Regions from separate parts of the Alsobacter sp. P4_H11 genome, predicted to be linked through region 2. Evidence: predicted binding sites of a transcription regulator. Region 2 holds the regulator's gene; the other holds the start of a gene.

Evidence for each region. Region 2 encodes PhoB, which activates phosphate uptake and scavenging genes when phosphate is short. Its sites were predicted from a motif close to TGTCATNNANCTGTCAT; they were not measured.
Region 1: a site for PhoB is predicted at 4,622-4,638, ahead of AC1DSZ_RS14515 (DUF2794 domain-containing protein). Genes of this name have one in related genera too.

What each region holds. Positions count from the first base shown of each region.
Region 1 covers NZ_JBFUKI010000007.1:232,262-239,271, reverse strand. Annotated here, with positions in the region: gene AC1DSZ_RS14535 (acetyl-CoA C-acyltransferase) at 1-1,087, shown strand, start outside; gene AC1DSZ_RS14530 (acyl-CoA dehydrogenase family protein) at 1,144-2,373, shown strand; gene AC1DSZ_RS14525 (phosphotransferase) at 2,375-3,424, shown strand; gene AC1DSZ_RS14520 (SDR family NAD(P)-dependent oxidoreductase) at 3,424-4,191, shown strand; gene AC1DSZ_RS14515 (DUF2794 domain-containing protein) at 4,209-4,595, opposite strand; gene htpG (molecular chaperone HtpG) at 5,058-6,965, shown strand.
Region 2 covers NZ_JBFUKI010000003.1:338,240-345,249, reverse strand. Annotated here, with positions in the region: gene AC1DSZ_RS07355 (malate/lactate/ureidoglycolate dehydrogenase) at 1-78, shown strand, start outside; gene AC1DSZ_RS07350 (lysylphosphatidylglycerol synthase domain-containing protein) at 173-1,252, shown strand; gene AC1DSZ_RS07345 (ATP-binding protein) at 1,263-2,333, shown strand; gene phoB (phosphate regulon transcriptional regulator PhoB) at 2,424-3,128, shown strand; gene argE (acetylornithine deacetylase) at 3,132-4,283, opposite strand; gene apaG (Co2+/Mg2+ efflux protein ApaG) at 4,307-4,699, opposite strand; gene AC1DSZ_RS07325 (CDP-alcohol phosphatidyltransferase family protein) at 4,811-5,416, shown strand; gene AC1DSZ_RS07320 (GcrA family cell cycle regulator) at 5,423-5,959, opposite strand; gene AC1DSZ_RS07315 (acetylornithine transaminase) at 6,428-7,010, shown strand, end outside.

The sequences.
Region 1 (7,010 bases), on a different contig from region 2:
GAGCCGGGCCGGCATCGACCCGGCCGAGGTCGACGACGTGATCATGGGGGCGGCCCTGCAGCAGGGCTCCACCACCATGAACATCGCCCGGCAGGCGGCCATGCGGGCCGGGCTGCCGACCTCCGTGGCCGGCATGAGCGTGGACCGGCAATGCGCCTCCGGCCTCATGGCGATCGCGATCGCGGCCAAGCAGATCGTCGCGGACGGTATGACAGTGACGGTGGGGGGCGGGCTGGAGTCCATTTCGCTCTGCCAGAACGAGCACGCGAACCGCTACCGCGCCCAGGATCCCTGGCTCGTGGAGCGCATGCCGGCGCTCTACATGAGCATGCTGGAAACCGCCGAGGTGGTGGCCGAGCGCTACGGCGTCAGCCGCGACGCGCAGGACGCCTATGCGGCGCAGTCGCAGTCCCGCACGGCCGACGCGCAGGCGGCGGGGCGCTTCGACGCCGAGATCGTCTCGATGCCGAGCAGCATGATCGTGCAGGACAAGGCGACCGGAGCGGTGTCGTCCGTGGAAACGCGGCTCGCCAAGGACGAGGGCAACCGCCCCGGCACCACGGCCGAGCAACTCGGCGCGCTGAAGCCGGTGTTCAAGGACGGCCAGCGCATCCGCGAAGGAAAGTTCATCACCGCCGGCAACGCCTCGCAGCTCTCGGACGGCGCCTCGGCCAGCGTGCTGATGGAAGCGCGCGAGGCGGAGCGCCGGGGCTTGCAGCCGCTCGGAATTTATCGCGGCATGGCGGTGGCCGGCTGCGACCCGGACGAGATGGGCATCGGGCCCGTGTTCGCCGTGCCGAAGCTCCTGAAGCAGCACGGGCTGACGGTGGACGAAATCGGGCTCTGGGAGCTCAACGAGGCCTTCGCCGTGCAGGTGCTGTATTGCCGCGACCGGCTCGGCATCCCGGACGACAAGCTCAACGTCAACGGCGGCGCGATCTCAATCGGCCACCCGTACGGCATGTCGGGCGCCCGCATGACCGGGCATGCGCTGATCGAGGGCAAGCGCCGCGGCGCCCGCTACGTGGTGGTGACCATGTGCGTGGGCGGCGGCATGGGCGCTGCCGGCTTGTTCGAGATCGCCTGAAAATCTGGATTGAAGGGAAAAGCGCCATGTCGCTCGGTCAGCCTGTCGTCGGCGTCATGAATCTCGGGGTCACCGAGAAGCTTCGGCCCTTGCTGGAGCAGGTCCGCGCCATGGTGCAGGACGAATGCATTCCGCTGGAGCGTGAGTTCGAGGAGGAGGTCGGCAAGGCCGGCGACCGCTTCAAGCACACGCCCCGACAGCTCGAGATCCTGAACGGGCTGAAGGCCAAGGCGCGCGAGCGCGGGCTCTGGAACTTCTGGCTCACGGATTCCGAGCGCGGCTACGGGCTCACGACGGTCGAATACGCCTACCTGGCCGAGGAGATGGGCAAGTCGCCGCTCGGCGCCGAGACCTTTAACTGCTCGGCCCCGGACACGGGCAACATGGAGGTGTTCGAGCGCTACGGTACGCAGGCGCAGAAGGACCGCTGGCTCGCGCCGCTGCTGAAGGGCGAGATCCGCTCCGCCTACCTGATGACCGAGCCCGGCGTGGCCTCGTCGGACGCCACCAACATCGCGCTTGAGGCCCGGCTCGAGGGCGACGAGTGGGTGCTGAACGGCGAGAAGTGGTGGGCGTCCGGCGCGGGCGATCCGCGCTGCAAGATCTACATCGTGATGTGCCTGACGGACGCCGGGGCCGACAAGCACAAGCGCCATTCCATGATCCTGGTGCCGGCCGGCACGCCGGGCGTGACCGTGCTGCGGCCCATGCAAGTCTATGGCGAGGACGACGCCCCGCATGGCCACATGCACATCCTGTTCGAGAACGTGCGGGTTCCGGCCGAGAACCTTGTGCACGGGCGCGGACGCGGGTTCGAGGTCGCGCAGGGCCGCCTCGGGCCGGGGCGCATCCACCATTGCATGCGGGCGATCGGGCAGGCGGAGCGCGCCCTGGAGGCGCTGTGCCGCCGCGCCAACGCGCGCACGGCCTTCGGCAAGAAGCTGGTCGACCTCGGCGCCAACTACGACATCATCGCGGAAAGCCGCATGGAGATCGAAATGGCGCGGCTCCTGTGCCTCAAGGCCGCCTACATGATGGACACTGTCGGCACGCGCGCCGCCGCGCCCTGGATTTCGCAGATCAAGGTCGTGGCGCCCCGCATCGCGCTGAAGATCACCGACGAGGCCGTGCAGATGCACGGCGCGGCCGGCATCAGCCAGGATTTCCCGCTAGCCCGCATGTGGACGCATCTGCGCACGCTGCGGCTCGCCGACGGGCCGGACGCCGTGCACCGGCGGGTGGTCGCGAAGGCGGAGCTGAAGCGCTACACCAACGAGGGCGCCTGACATGTCCGGCGCGCAGCCGGCCGCCGCCGTCTCGGCGCTGGACGAGGCGGCGCTGCTGGGCTGGATGGAGGCGCATGTCCCGGGTTTCCGCGGGCCGCTGACGGCCGAGAAGTTTCCGGGCGGACAGTCTAACCCGACCTTCCGGATCAGCTCTCCGTCCGGCGGCTACGTGCTGCGCCGCAAGCCGCCCGGGCTGCTGCTGAAGTCGGCGCACGCGGTGGACCGGGAGTTCCGGGTCATCAGCGCGCTGGCGCGGACGGACGTTCCCGTCCCGCGCGCGATGGCGCTGTGCACGGACGATTCGGTGCTGGGCACGATGTTCTACGTGATGGCGGAGGTGCGCGGGCGCGTGTTCTGGGATCCGGCGATGCCGGACTCGAACCCGGCCGAGCGGGCCGCCGTTTACGACGCCATGAACGCCGCGCTGGCGGCGCTCCACTCCGTGGACGTGCAGGCCGTGGGGCTGGCGGACTTTGGCCGACCCGGCGACTACTACGCCCGGCAGGTGTCGCGCTGGTCCGATCAATATCGCGCGTCCGAGACCCAGCCTGTCCCGGCGATGGACCGGTTGATCGCCTGGCTCGGGGCCAACCGCCCGCCGGACTACGGGCGCGTGTCGCTGGTGCATGGCGACTACCGCATCGACAACATGATCTTCGCGCCGGACGGGCCGAAGCTCCTCGCCATCATCGACTGGGAGCTGTCGACGCTGGGGCATCCCTTCTCGGACCTCGCCTACCAGTGCATGCAGTGGCGCCTGCCGCATGAGGGCGATTTCCGAGGGCTCGCGGGCGTGGACCGCGCGGCGCTGGGGCTGCCGACCGAGGAAGCCTATGTGGCGAACTATTGCGCCCGCATGGGGATCGATGGCATCCCGACCTGGACGTTCTGCCTCGCCTTCAGCTTCTTCCGCCTCGCCGCGATCCTGCAAGGCGTGCTGAAGCGGGCGCTGGACGGCAACGGCTCCAACCCCGAGCGCGGGCTCAAGATGGGCAAGGCCGTGCCGCTGCTCGCCCAGATGGCGTGCGATCTCGTGGAGGCGAAAGGCTGATGCGGTTCGCCGGACAAGCCGTGCTGATCACGGGCGCGGCGGGCGGCTTCGGCCGACGCGCGGCCGAGCGCTTCGCCGCCGAGGGCGCGCGGCTGGTGATCTCGGACATCGACGCGGCGCGGCTCGACGCCGTGGCGGCGGATCTGCGCAAGGGCGGCGCGGATGTCGTTGCGCAGGCCGGCAACGTCGCCGAGGAAGCAACCGCGCAGCGGCTCGTGCAGGCCGCCGTCGGCGCCTACGGGCGGCTGGACGTCGCGCTGAATAACGCCGGGGTGGCGCACCCTTATCTGAAGCTCCCCGACATCGAGGCGAGCCAGGCCGAGAGGGTGATCGCCGTGGACCTCCTGGGCGTCTTCTTCGCCCTGAAGCATCAGTTGCCCGCCATGGAGCGGCAGGGCGGCGGCGTCATTCTGAACGTGGCGTCCGTCGCCGGGCTGGTCGGCGCGCCGCTGCTCTCGGTCTACGCTGCCGCCAAGCACGGCGTGATCGGACTGACGAAGACGGCCGCCCTCGAATACGCCCGCAAGAACATCCGCGTGAACGCGATCTGCCCGTCCTTCGCGGACACCGCCATGGTGAAGGACGAACTCGCGCAGATGCGCGGCGGCGCTGACGCCGCGCTGGAGCGGGTCATCGGCGCGATCCCGATGCGCCGGCTCGCCAGCGTGGACGAAATCGTGAGCGCGATGCTGATGCTCTGCGGCCCCGAGAGCGCCTTCGTGACCGGAGCGGCGCTGCCGGTGGATGGCGGGCTCACGGCCGCGTAAGCGTTGACGTCGGGCCCTTATCCGACCACCAGACGCACCGGCTTTTCGAGCACCGCGAGCACGCGCGGGAGATCGTGGCCGCGCTTCAGGATCAGCCCGCCGGCCGCGATCACCGCGTAGGCGCCCTGCTTGCGGGCGAGCTTTGGGGTTTTCTCGATGCGGTACAGCGGATATTCGCCCGAGCGGCGATACACGCAGAACACCGCTTTCTCCTTCAAGAAATCGATCGAGTAGTCGCGCCACTCGCCTTCGGCCACCTTGCGGCCATAAGCGTCGAACAACGCGCGCAGCTCGTGCCTGTCGAACACGACCTGCATCGTTCCCGGGAAGCCAAGGACGCCGGCCCCCGGGGCCTCCCGCGTCCTCGATGCGCTTTGCGGATCCGACAGGTCTGCCTCGCTCATCATGCCTCCTGTGCTGTTCGGCGGGGCGTCGCCGAACTGTCACGGGCCAGTCTGGCACGGTTCCTCGCGGGGTGAAACGCTCGGATTCGCCGCGGTGCGGCGCCGACCCGGCGCCGATCAATTCCACATCTCGGGCGCGTGATGTTCGCCATGATATTTCCTTGATACGAACATTCGCCGGCCCCGAACGGCGTAGATAACCCTATGCGTTGCCTCGGGCCCGAGCCTGGTTCGTCCGGATCGATCAGCCCCCCAGCCCCCCGGCGTTCGGGGCTCGGGCCCACCATTTCAGTTCCCTGTCCTAGGGCCGCCGCAAGGCGGCCCTTCTCTTTTTGGGCCTCCGTCGCGCGAAGCGCTTGAAATCCCCCGTCAGGCTCGCGATATCGGCACGCGGCGGCCGAACCTTGGCCGCTCCCGGCAATCCCGCGCGGGCCCACGCCCGCCAAAACCAAGAGGCGACCCGTGGTCGACGCCGTTGCTCCCGATACCTCCGCCCCCAAGAGCGAAAGCCGCGCCTTCGAGGCCGACGTTTCCCGCCTGCTGCACCTCATGGTGCACTCGGTCTATTCGGACCGGGACATCTTCCTGCGCGAATTGGTCGCAAACGGCGCCGACGCCTGCGAGAAGCTGCGCACTCTGGCGCTGCAGGACGGCGCGCTGCTGGGGGACGACACCGAGCTCGGCGTCACCATCGCGTGCGACCCGGAGGGCAAGACCCTGACGGTGTCGGACAACGGCGTCGGCATGAGCCATTCCGACCTCGTCGAGGCGCTCGGCACCATCGCGCGGTCCGGCACGCGGGCGTTCCTGGAGCAGCTGGGCGAAAAGGCCGAGGGCTCAAACCTCATCGGCCAGTTCGGCGTAGGCTTCTACTCGGCCTTCATGGTGGCCCGGAGCGTCGACGTGCTGACCCGCAAGGCGGGCTCCGCCGAGGCCTGGAGATGGTCGTCGGACGGGCAGGGCGCCTACACGATCGAGCCCGCCGGCGAGGCCGACGCGCCGGTGCGCGGCACTCGGGTCGTCCTGCATCTCTCCGAAGGCAGCGAGGAGTACGCGGAGCCGCACACGGCCGAGCGCATCGTGCGCCAGCATGGCAGCGCGGTGCCGGTGCCGGTGGACCTGATCGAGAAGCCCGGCGCCGAGAAGCGCCGCATCGCGGACGGAACCGCGATCTGGACCAAGAACAAGAGCGATATTTCGGCGGAGGACTACACGTCCTTCTACCAGTCGGTGGCGACGCAGTTCGACGAGCCGGCGCTCACCATCCACTACCGCGCGGAGGGACGGCACGAGTACAACGTGCTCGCCTTCGTGCCCTCAACGCCGCCGCTGGCGCTGTTCGACCCGCTCCGGAAGGGGCGGATGAAGCTCTATGTGCGGCGAATGTTCATCTCGGACGAGCTCGAGATCCTGCCCGGCTACCTGCGCTTCGTGTCGGGCGTGGTGGACAGCGCCGATCTGCCGCTGAACCTGTCGCGCGAGACGATCCAGGAAAGCCCCATCCTGGCGGCGATCCGCAAGGGCGTGACCAACCGTGTCCTGTCCGAGCTGGACAAGCTGGCCGAGAAGGACGCCGAGCTCTTCGGCAAGGTCTGGACGGCGTTCGGGCCGGTGCTGAAGGAAGGCCTGTACGAAGACTACGAGCGCCGCGACGCACTGTTCTCCATCGCGCGCTTCGCGACGTCCAAGCACCCCGAGGGCGGGCGCTCGCTGAAGAGCTACGTGGCGGAGCTGCGCGAGAACCAGACGGACATCTGGTATCTCGTGGGCGACGACGCCAAGCGGCTGGCCGCCAGCCCGCATCTGGAAGGCTTCCGGGCGCGCGGCATCGAGGTGCTGCTGCTGTCCGACCCGGTCGACGCCTTCTGGGTGCAGAACGCGCTCGGCTATGAGGGCAGGCCGTTCAAATCGGTGACGCAGGGCTCGGCCGACATCGCCAACGTGCCGCTGGCCGAGGGCGAAACCGCGCCTGATGACAAGGACATGGGCGCGGATGTCGCCAGCCTGCTGGCCTTCGTGAAGCAGACGCTCGGCGACGCGGTGTCGGACGTGCGGCCCTCGACGCGCCTCGCCGAGAGCGCCGCATGCCTCGTGGCGGGCGAGCATGGGCCTGACCGCGGCCTGGAGCGGTTGCTGGCCGCGCATGGCAAGCTTTCGGAAGCCACGAAGCCGGTGCTGGAGGTAAACCCGCGCCACGCCATCGTGGCCAGTCTCGCGGCGCGCCTGCAGGGCGGCGGCGACAAGGCGATGATCGAGGACGCCTCGTTCCTGCTGCTGGACCAGGCGCGCGCGGCCGAAGGCCAGCCTCCCGTGGACGCCGCCGCCTTCGCGCAGCGCCTGACGCGGCTGATGCAGAGCGCGCTGGGCTGAGTATCGCAGCCGTTATCCCCGGTGGCATGCGCAGCAGGTTGGGAA
Region 2 (7,010 bases):
TGGGAGCAGATCGGGCAGGCGGCGGACGCCGTCGGCCTGCCGCGCGAGGAGTTGCAGGCGCTCGCCGGCCTGGCCTGAGCGGCGCCTCCGGCCCGCGCCGGGGCTTGCGGGGCCGGTCCGGTGCGGCCATAAGGAGCCGCCGCGAGGGCCGCGGCCCAGCATGGACCCAGGAATGACACGCATGCAGGAGCGCTCGGGCGACGAGCTGCCCGAGCCCGGCCCGGTCGTCGCCGGCTCGCCGAGCGGCAGGCTTGGCGGCCCGAACGCGCCGCGGGGACGTTGGGCGTGGATCGGCGCCGGCGCGAGCGTGCTGCTGTTCGTGATCTCCGCCGTGGTGCTCTGGCGCATCCTCTCGGAGGTGAAGCTCGCCGACGTGCGCGCCGCCTTCGCGAGGACCGAGCTCGAGAACCTCGCTATCGCGCTCGCCTTCGTCACGCTGAGCTACACGCTGCTTACCGCCTATGACGCGCTGGCGCTGCGCCAGCTCAAGCTGCGTATCCCGTTCCGCACCACCGCGCTGGGCTCCTTCACCAGCTATGCCATCTCGTTCACGCTCGGCTTCCCGCTCGTGACCGCCGCCACGGTGCGCTACTGGATCTACGCGCCGCTCGGCGTGTCGCCCGGCAAGGTCGCGAGCCTGACCACCATCGCGGGCCTCACCTTCCTGCTCGGCATGGGTACGGTCGTAGGCTTCGGACTGATCTGGCAGGCGCCGGCCATTTCGGATATCAACCATCTGGCCGTGAACGCGAACCGCCTCATCGGCGCGGCCGTGCTGGCCGTGATCGCCGGCTACCTGTTCTGGGTCGGGGCCAAGCGGCGGGCCGTGCGGGTGCAGCGCTGGCGGCTGGAGCTGCCGAGCTTCCGCGTCTCGCTCGCCCAGATCGTGCTCGGCGCGGCGGAAGTCTGCTGCGCCAGCGCGGTGCTCTACGTGCTGCTGCCGCCCGGCTACGGTGTCGAGTTCCAGACGCTGGCTGCCATTTACGCCTTTGCGTGCATCCTCGGCATCGTCAGTCACGCTCCGGGCGGGCTTGGGGTGTTCGAGAGCACCATGCTGCTGGCCTTCTGGCGCCTGCCCTATGGCGGCATGATCGGCGCGCTGCTGCTGTTTCGGATCTGCTATTACCTCATACCCTTCGTTCTCGCACTGGCGCTGCTCGGCGCCATGGAGATCGTCCGCCGGGTGAAAGCCTTCCGGGCCGACGAGAGCGAGGATGAGGACGACGACGAGGTCGAGGTCGGATCGGGCTGAGGGGCGAGGGATGGACGACGTCGCGCAGGACCCACCGTCGCCGCCCGCGCGCGACGCGTTCGTGGCGTCCGTGCTGGAGGCGATCCCCGACCCCGTGATCTTGGTCGACCCCGTGCTCACGGTGGTGCTTTGCAACGCCGCCGCCCGGCGGACATGGCGCTTCGTCGCCCCCGGCAAGCCGCTGTCCTTCGCGCTGCGCGCCCCGGCCCTCATCAGCGCCGCCGAAGCCGCTGTGCGGGGCGAGGGGCCGATTTCCGACGAGTACGACGAACGCGTCCCCGTTCAACGCGTGTTCTCCTTCCAGGCCTCGGCCCTGCCGGGAGACGCCAGGGAGCCCGGCGAACCCGCCGCCCTGATCGCGTTTCGCGACCTGACGGAGGCGCGCCGGCTCGAAAAGATGCGCGTCGATTTCGTCGCCAACGCCAGCCACGAGCTGCGCACCCCTCTCGCCTCCCTGCTCGGCTTCGTCGAAACGCTGGAGGGCCCGGCCAAGAACGACGCCACGGCGCGCGAGCGCTTTCTCGCCATCATGCGCGCCCAGGCGCAGCGCATGTCGCGCCTGATCGACGACCTCCTGTCGTTGTCGCGCATCGAGATGAGCGAGCACCGCCACCCCGACGCGCCCGTGGACCTCGCCGCCGTGGCCCGCCAGGTGGTCGACACGCTGCGGCCGCTGGCCGAGGACAAGGGCGTCGAGATCCGCGTTCACGCGCCCGGCCCGGTGATCGTGCCGGGGGACCGGGACGAGCTGCTGCGCGTCGCCGACAACCTCGTCGAAAACGCCATCAAGTATGGCCAGGCCGGCAAGCTGGTCGAGATCACGATCGACAGCGTGCAGGATGGCGGCCGGCCGCACGGGCGCTTGTCGGTGCGCGACCATGGCCCCGGCATCGCGCCAGCCGACCTGCCGCGCCTCACCGAGCGCTTCTACCGCGCCGAAACGGGCGACAAGAGCGGCACCGGCCTCGGCCTCGCGCTGGTGAAGCACATTGCGACCCGCCACCGCGGCCGCCTCGCGGTGGAAAGCCGCCGCGGCGAGGGCTCCACCTTCCGCGTCACGATCCCGCAGTCGAATCCCTAGACGGCTCCGCCCGCAAGGGTTGCGGAGTGTAATATGAATGTCATGGACCGGTCATACACAGCAGGCTGTGAAGCATCCGGAGACCGCGTGATGGCGTCCGCCCCATTCATCCTGATCGTCGAGGACGAGGAGGCGCTGACGCTGTTGTTGCGCTACAATCTCGAGGCCGAGGGTTATCAGGTCGACGCCGTGGCGCGCGGCGACGAGGCCGACATCCGCATCCGCGAGCGAACCCCCGACCTGATCCTCCTTGACTGGATGCTGCCGGGCCTTTCCGGCATCGAGCTGTGCCGGCGGCTGCGCCAGCGCCCTGAGACGCAGCGCCTGCCCATCATCATGCTCACCGCGCGCGGCGAGGAGAGCGAGCGCGTTCGCGGCCTCGCGACCGGGGCGGACGATTACGTCGTAAAGCCGTTCTCGGTGCCCGAGCTGGTCGCCCGCGTCCGCGCCCTGCTGCGCCGGGCCTCCCCCGAGCGGGTCGCCAGCATGCTGGAATCCGGCGACATCGCGCTCGACCGCGAAACCCGCCGGGTGCGCCGCAGCGGCCGCGAGCTGCGCCTTGGGCCCACCGAGTTCCGGATGCTGGAATTCCTGATGGAGAAGCCCGGCCGCGTCTTCACGCGCTCGCAGCTGCTCGACGGCGTCTGGGGCCTCGACAGCGAGATCGACGAGCGCACCGTCGACGTCCACGTCGGGCGCCTGCGCAAGGCCATCAACCGCCCGCGCGAGAAGGACCCGATCCGCACCGTGCGCGGCTCGGGCTACTCCTTCGACGAGACCTTCGCGCGCCGCTAGGCTCTACTGCGCCGCGCAGCTCGCGATCAGCCGCCGGATGAAGCCGACGCCGCGCTCGATTTCGTCTAGCGTGATGTACTCGTCCGGCTGGTGCGCCTGGTTGATGGAGCCCGGCCCGCACACCACGGTGGGCAGCCCGTTGCGCTGGAAGTGCCCGGCCTCGGTGCCGTACGGCACCGTCATGGTCTGGTTGCGGCCCGCGAGCCGCAGCGCCAGCGTCTCGGCCGCGGAGCCCGGATCGGGTGCGAGCCCCGGAACCGCGACCTCCAGCAGCGTTTCCACCGAGCCCGGCCAACCCCACCGCGTCAGGCGCGGAACCACCACGCGCTGCGCGTAGTCGTCCAGCATGCGGGCGACCTCTTCCTCGTCGGTCCCCGGCACGCCGCGCACCTCCCACTGGAAGTGGCAGATCTTCGGCAGGATGTTGCGGGCCGTTCCGCCGTTCACGGTGCCGACATGCACCGACGAATAGGGCGGGTCGAAGCGCCCGGTCGGGTCGCCCTTCTCGCGGTACACGTCCGAGATCCGGTCCAGCTCCTGCAGCAGCCAGCCGGCCGCGAAGATCGCGTTGGAGCCAAGCTCGGGCTTGGCCGAATGCGCCTCGTAGCCGTGCACATAGGTGTTGAACGTCACCACGCTCTTGTGCGCGTCGGCCACCTGCAGCTCGGTCGGCTCGCCCACGATCACGGCCTGGGGCCGCGGCAGGTCCACGCCCATGCGCCGGATGGTGTCCACCACGCCAAGGCAGGTGAGCTCCTCGTCGTAGCTGAGCATGATGTGGATGGGCGTCTTCAGCGCCGCCGCCTGCATCTCGGGCACGAGCGACAACGCGATGGCCGCGAAGGCCTTCATGTCCACCGCGCCGCGCCCGTAGGCCTTGCCGTCCGCGACCCGCAACGTGAAGGGATCGCTGGTCCAGGTCTGGCCGGCGACCGGCACCACGTCGGTGTGGCCCGACAGCACGATCCCGCCGCGGTCCGTAGCGCCGATCGTGGCGAACAGGGCGGTCTTGTCGCCGGTCTCGTTGGGAACGCGCACCGACGCCACGCCGAGGTCGGCGAGGTAGCGCTCCACGAAGGCGATCAGCTCCAGGTTGGAGCGTGAGCTTTCGGTGTCGAACGAAACGAGGCGCTCCAGCAGGGCGAGCGGCGTCATCGCGGATTTTCTTGCGGCGGCCATCAGTGCATCACCCGGCGGCGATTGGGACTATCGAGCGAGAACGCCGGAATGCTCACGTCGAAGCTCGCTCCATCCTCCGTCTTCATGCCGTAGGATCCCGACATGATGCCCTCGGGCGTCTCCAGCGGGCAGCCACTCGTGTATTTGAATGTCTCGCCGGGCGCGAGCGTCGGCTGCTTGCCGATCACGCCCTCGCCGCGCACTTCCTTCACCGCCCCGGTGGCGTCGCGGATGTGCCAGCAGCGCGTCAGCAGGGTCACGGTCTCGGTTCCGAGATTTTCGACCTCGACCGTGTAAGACCAGAAGAACTGCTTCTTTTCAGGCGTCGACTGGTCCGCCATGTAGGCGGGCGTGACGGTGACCTGGATCTGGCGGGTAACGGCGCGATACATCGTCGCGTGAACTCCGGCGCGGGGGGGAGAAGCGCTCGCGTCCTAAAGCATTTCGACGCGAAGTGGAATCGGCTTCGCTCCGCCGGCGGGCCTCGGGAGCGTGGAGCAGCTATGTTGGACGGAATGGCGCGACGGCTGATCGACCCGCCCCTGGCGCTTATGGCGGGCCACTGCATTCGCCTCGGCCTCGGCGCGGACGCGATTACCGGGCTGGCGCTCTGCTTCGGGGTCGCGAGCGCTGCCGCGATCGCGGCGGGTGATTTCGGGCTCGGGCTGGTCCTTATGGCGTTGGGCCGGCTCGGCGACGGCCTCGACGGCGCGGTGGCGCGTCAGACCCGGCGCACGGATCTGGGCGGCTTCCTCGACATCGTCTCGGATTTCGTTTTCTACGGCGCCGTGCCGCTGGCCTTCGCGTTTGTCGCGCCCGACGCCAATGCGCTCGTGGCCGCCACGCTGCTGTTCAGCTTCTACGTGAACGGCGCGACCTTCCTGGCTTACGCGACGGTCGCCGGGCAGCGTGGGCTGCAGACGACGTCGCGCGGCCTGAAGTCCATCTACTTCACGGCCGGGCTGGCGGAGGGGGCCGAGACCATCGGGTTCTTCGCCCTGATGATGCTGTTCCCCCAGGCCTTCCCGACGCTGGCCGTGATCTTCTCGCTCATGTGCCTCGTCACGGCCGCCAGCCGCGTTCTGCTCGCCTGGCGGACGTTCCGATAATGGCGCCTAGCGCATTCCCCCGGCCCGGGCCGCTGCGCGGCGACGGTCCATGGAAGGCTGGTAGGCGACCTGCGAGTGGAAGTTGCAGTAGGGCGTGCCGGTCGGCGACTTGGCCCCGCAGAACCGGAAATCTTCGCTCGTCGGGTCGCCATGCGGCCAGCGGCACATGCTCTCGCGCAGCTCCATGATGGTGACGCGCTCGGACATGGGGATCACCACGTCCGTCATGGGCGTGGGCGCGAGCTCCATGATGGGCGCCGCCATCTGCATGGCCTTGGGGGCCACCGCCAGGTTGCCGCGCACCACGGGAGCCGAATGCGTGTGGCTCATCGGATGGCTCGGCGCGCGTGTCGGCGCCTTGCGGGGACGAGCCTGCTGGGGCGCCGGCGCCTTCGCGCGGCCCGAAAGGCCGAGCCTGTGGACCTTGCCGATCACCGCGTTGCGGGTGATCCCCCCGGCCAGCTCCGCCGCGATCTGGCTGGCGCTAAGCCCCTGGTTCCACAATTTTTTAAGGAGTTCGACCCGTTCATCGGTCCAGGACATCGGCCTCGGTCTCCGTATCTGAATGTTGCCTCTGTGGACTTCGCCGCCGGCTCTTGAGGCCGATCTGTCGCGTCGTCCGCCTGTTCATTCGCCAGCCGAATCCTCCCGCGTTCGCCGCTCCGCAACGGCGGAGCACGGGACTCAACTTCGACCCAACTACGTGGTTTGCCGCACCACATGTCGTATCCGACAAGTGGAAACCTACGATATCGCGTGACTCTGCCGCAAGAGTCCGGCGCGTATCGGCCGGCGGCGAGGCGCGTTTTCAACAAGGATCGTGGCAGGAAAGAGTCGGTCGCGGGGTTGACCTGCGCGGCGCGTTGCGCATCGGCGCCAAAACCTTCGAAGATCTAGGCTGCGGCTCGTTTCATTGACAGAAAACGCGGCCGTCCTCATAGTTCGGCCGCGCCGCCCCGGTCGGGCGGCGCTTCCTATTTCTAAGGTTCAATCGAGGAAAGATCGTTCGCCATGGCCGAAGAGAGCCTTCATCCGTCGCCGCTGCTTCCGAACTTCGCGCGCGCGGACCTCTCCTTCGAGCGAGGAGAAGGCCCCTGGCTCTTCACGGACCGAGGCGAGCGTTACCTGGACTTCGGCGCCGGCATCGCCGTGAACGCGCTCGGGCACGCCCATCCGCACCTCGTGAAGGCGCTGGCCGACCAGGCCCAGAAGGTCTGGCACGTCTCTAACCTCTACCGCATCCCGGAAGGCGAGAAGCTCGCCCAGCGGCTCGTGGACGCGACCTTCGCGGACACGGCCTTCTTCTGCAATTCGGGCGCTGAGGCCAACGAGGCCGCCATCAAGATGGCGCGCAAGTACCACGCCGTGAACGGCCAGCCCGAGCGCTTCCGCATCATCACGGTGGAAGGCGCCTTCCACGGCCGCACGCTCGCGACGCTGGCGGCCGGCGGGCAGCAGAAGTACCTGGAAGGCTTCGGCCCCAAGGCCGAAGGCTTCGACCAGGTGCCCTATGGCGACCACGAGGCGCTCAAGGCCGCCATCACGCCCGAGACGGCCGCCATCATGGTGGAGCCGATCCAGGGCGAGGGCGGCG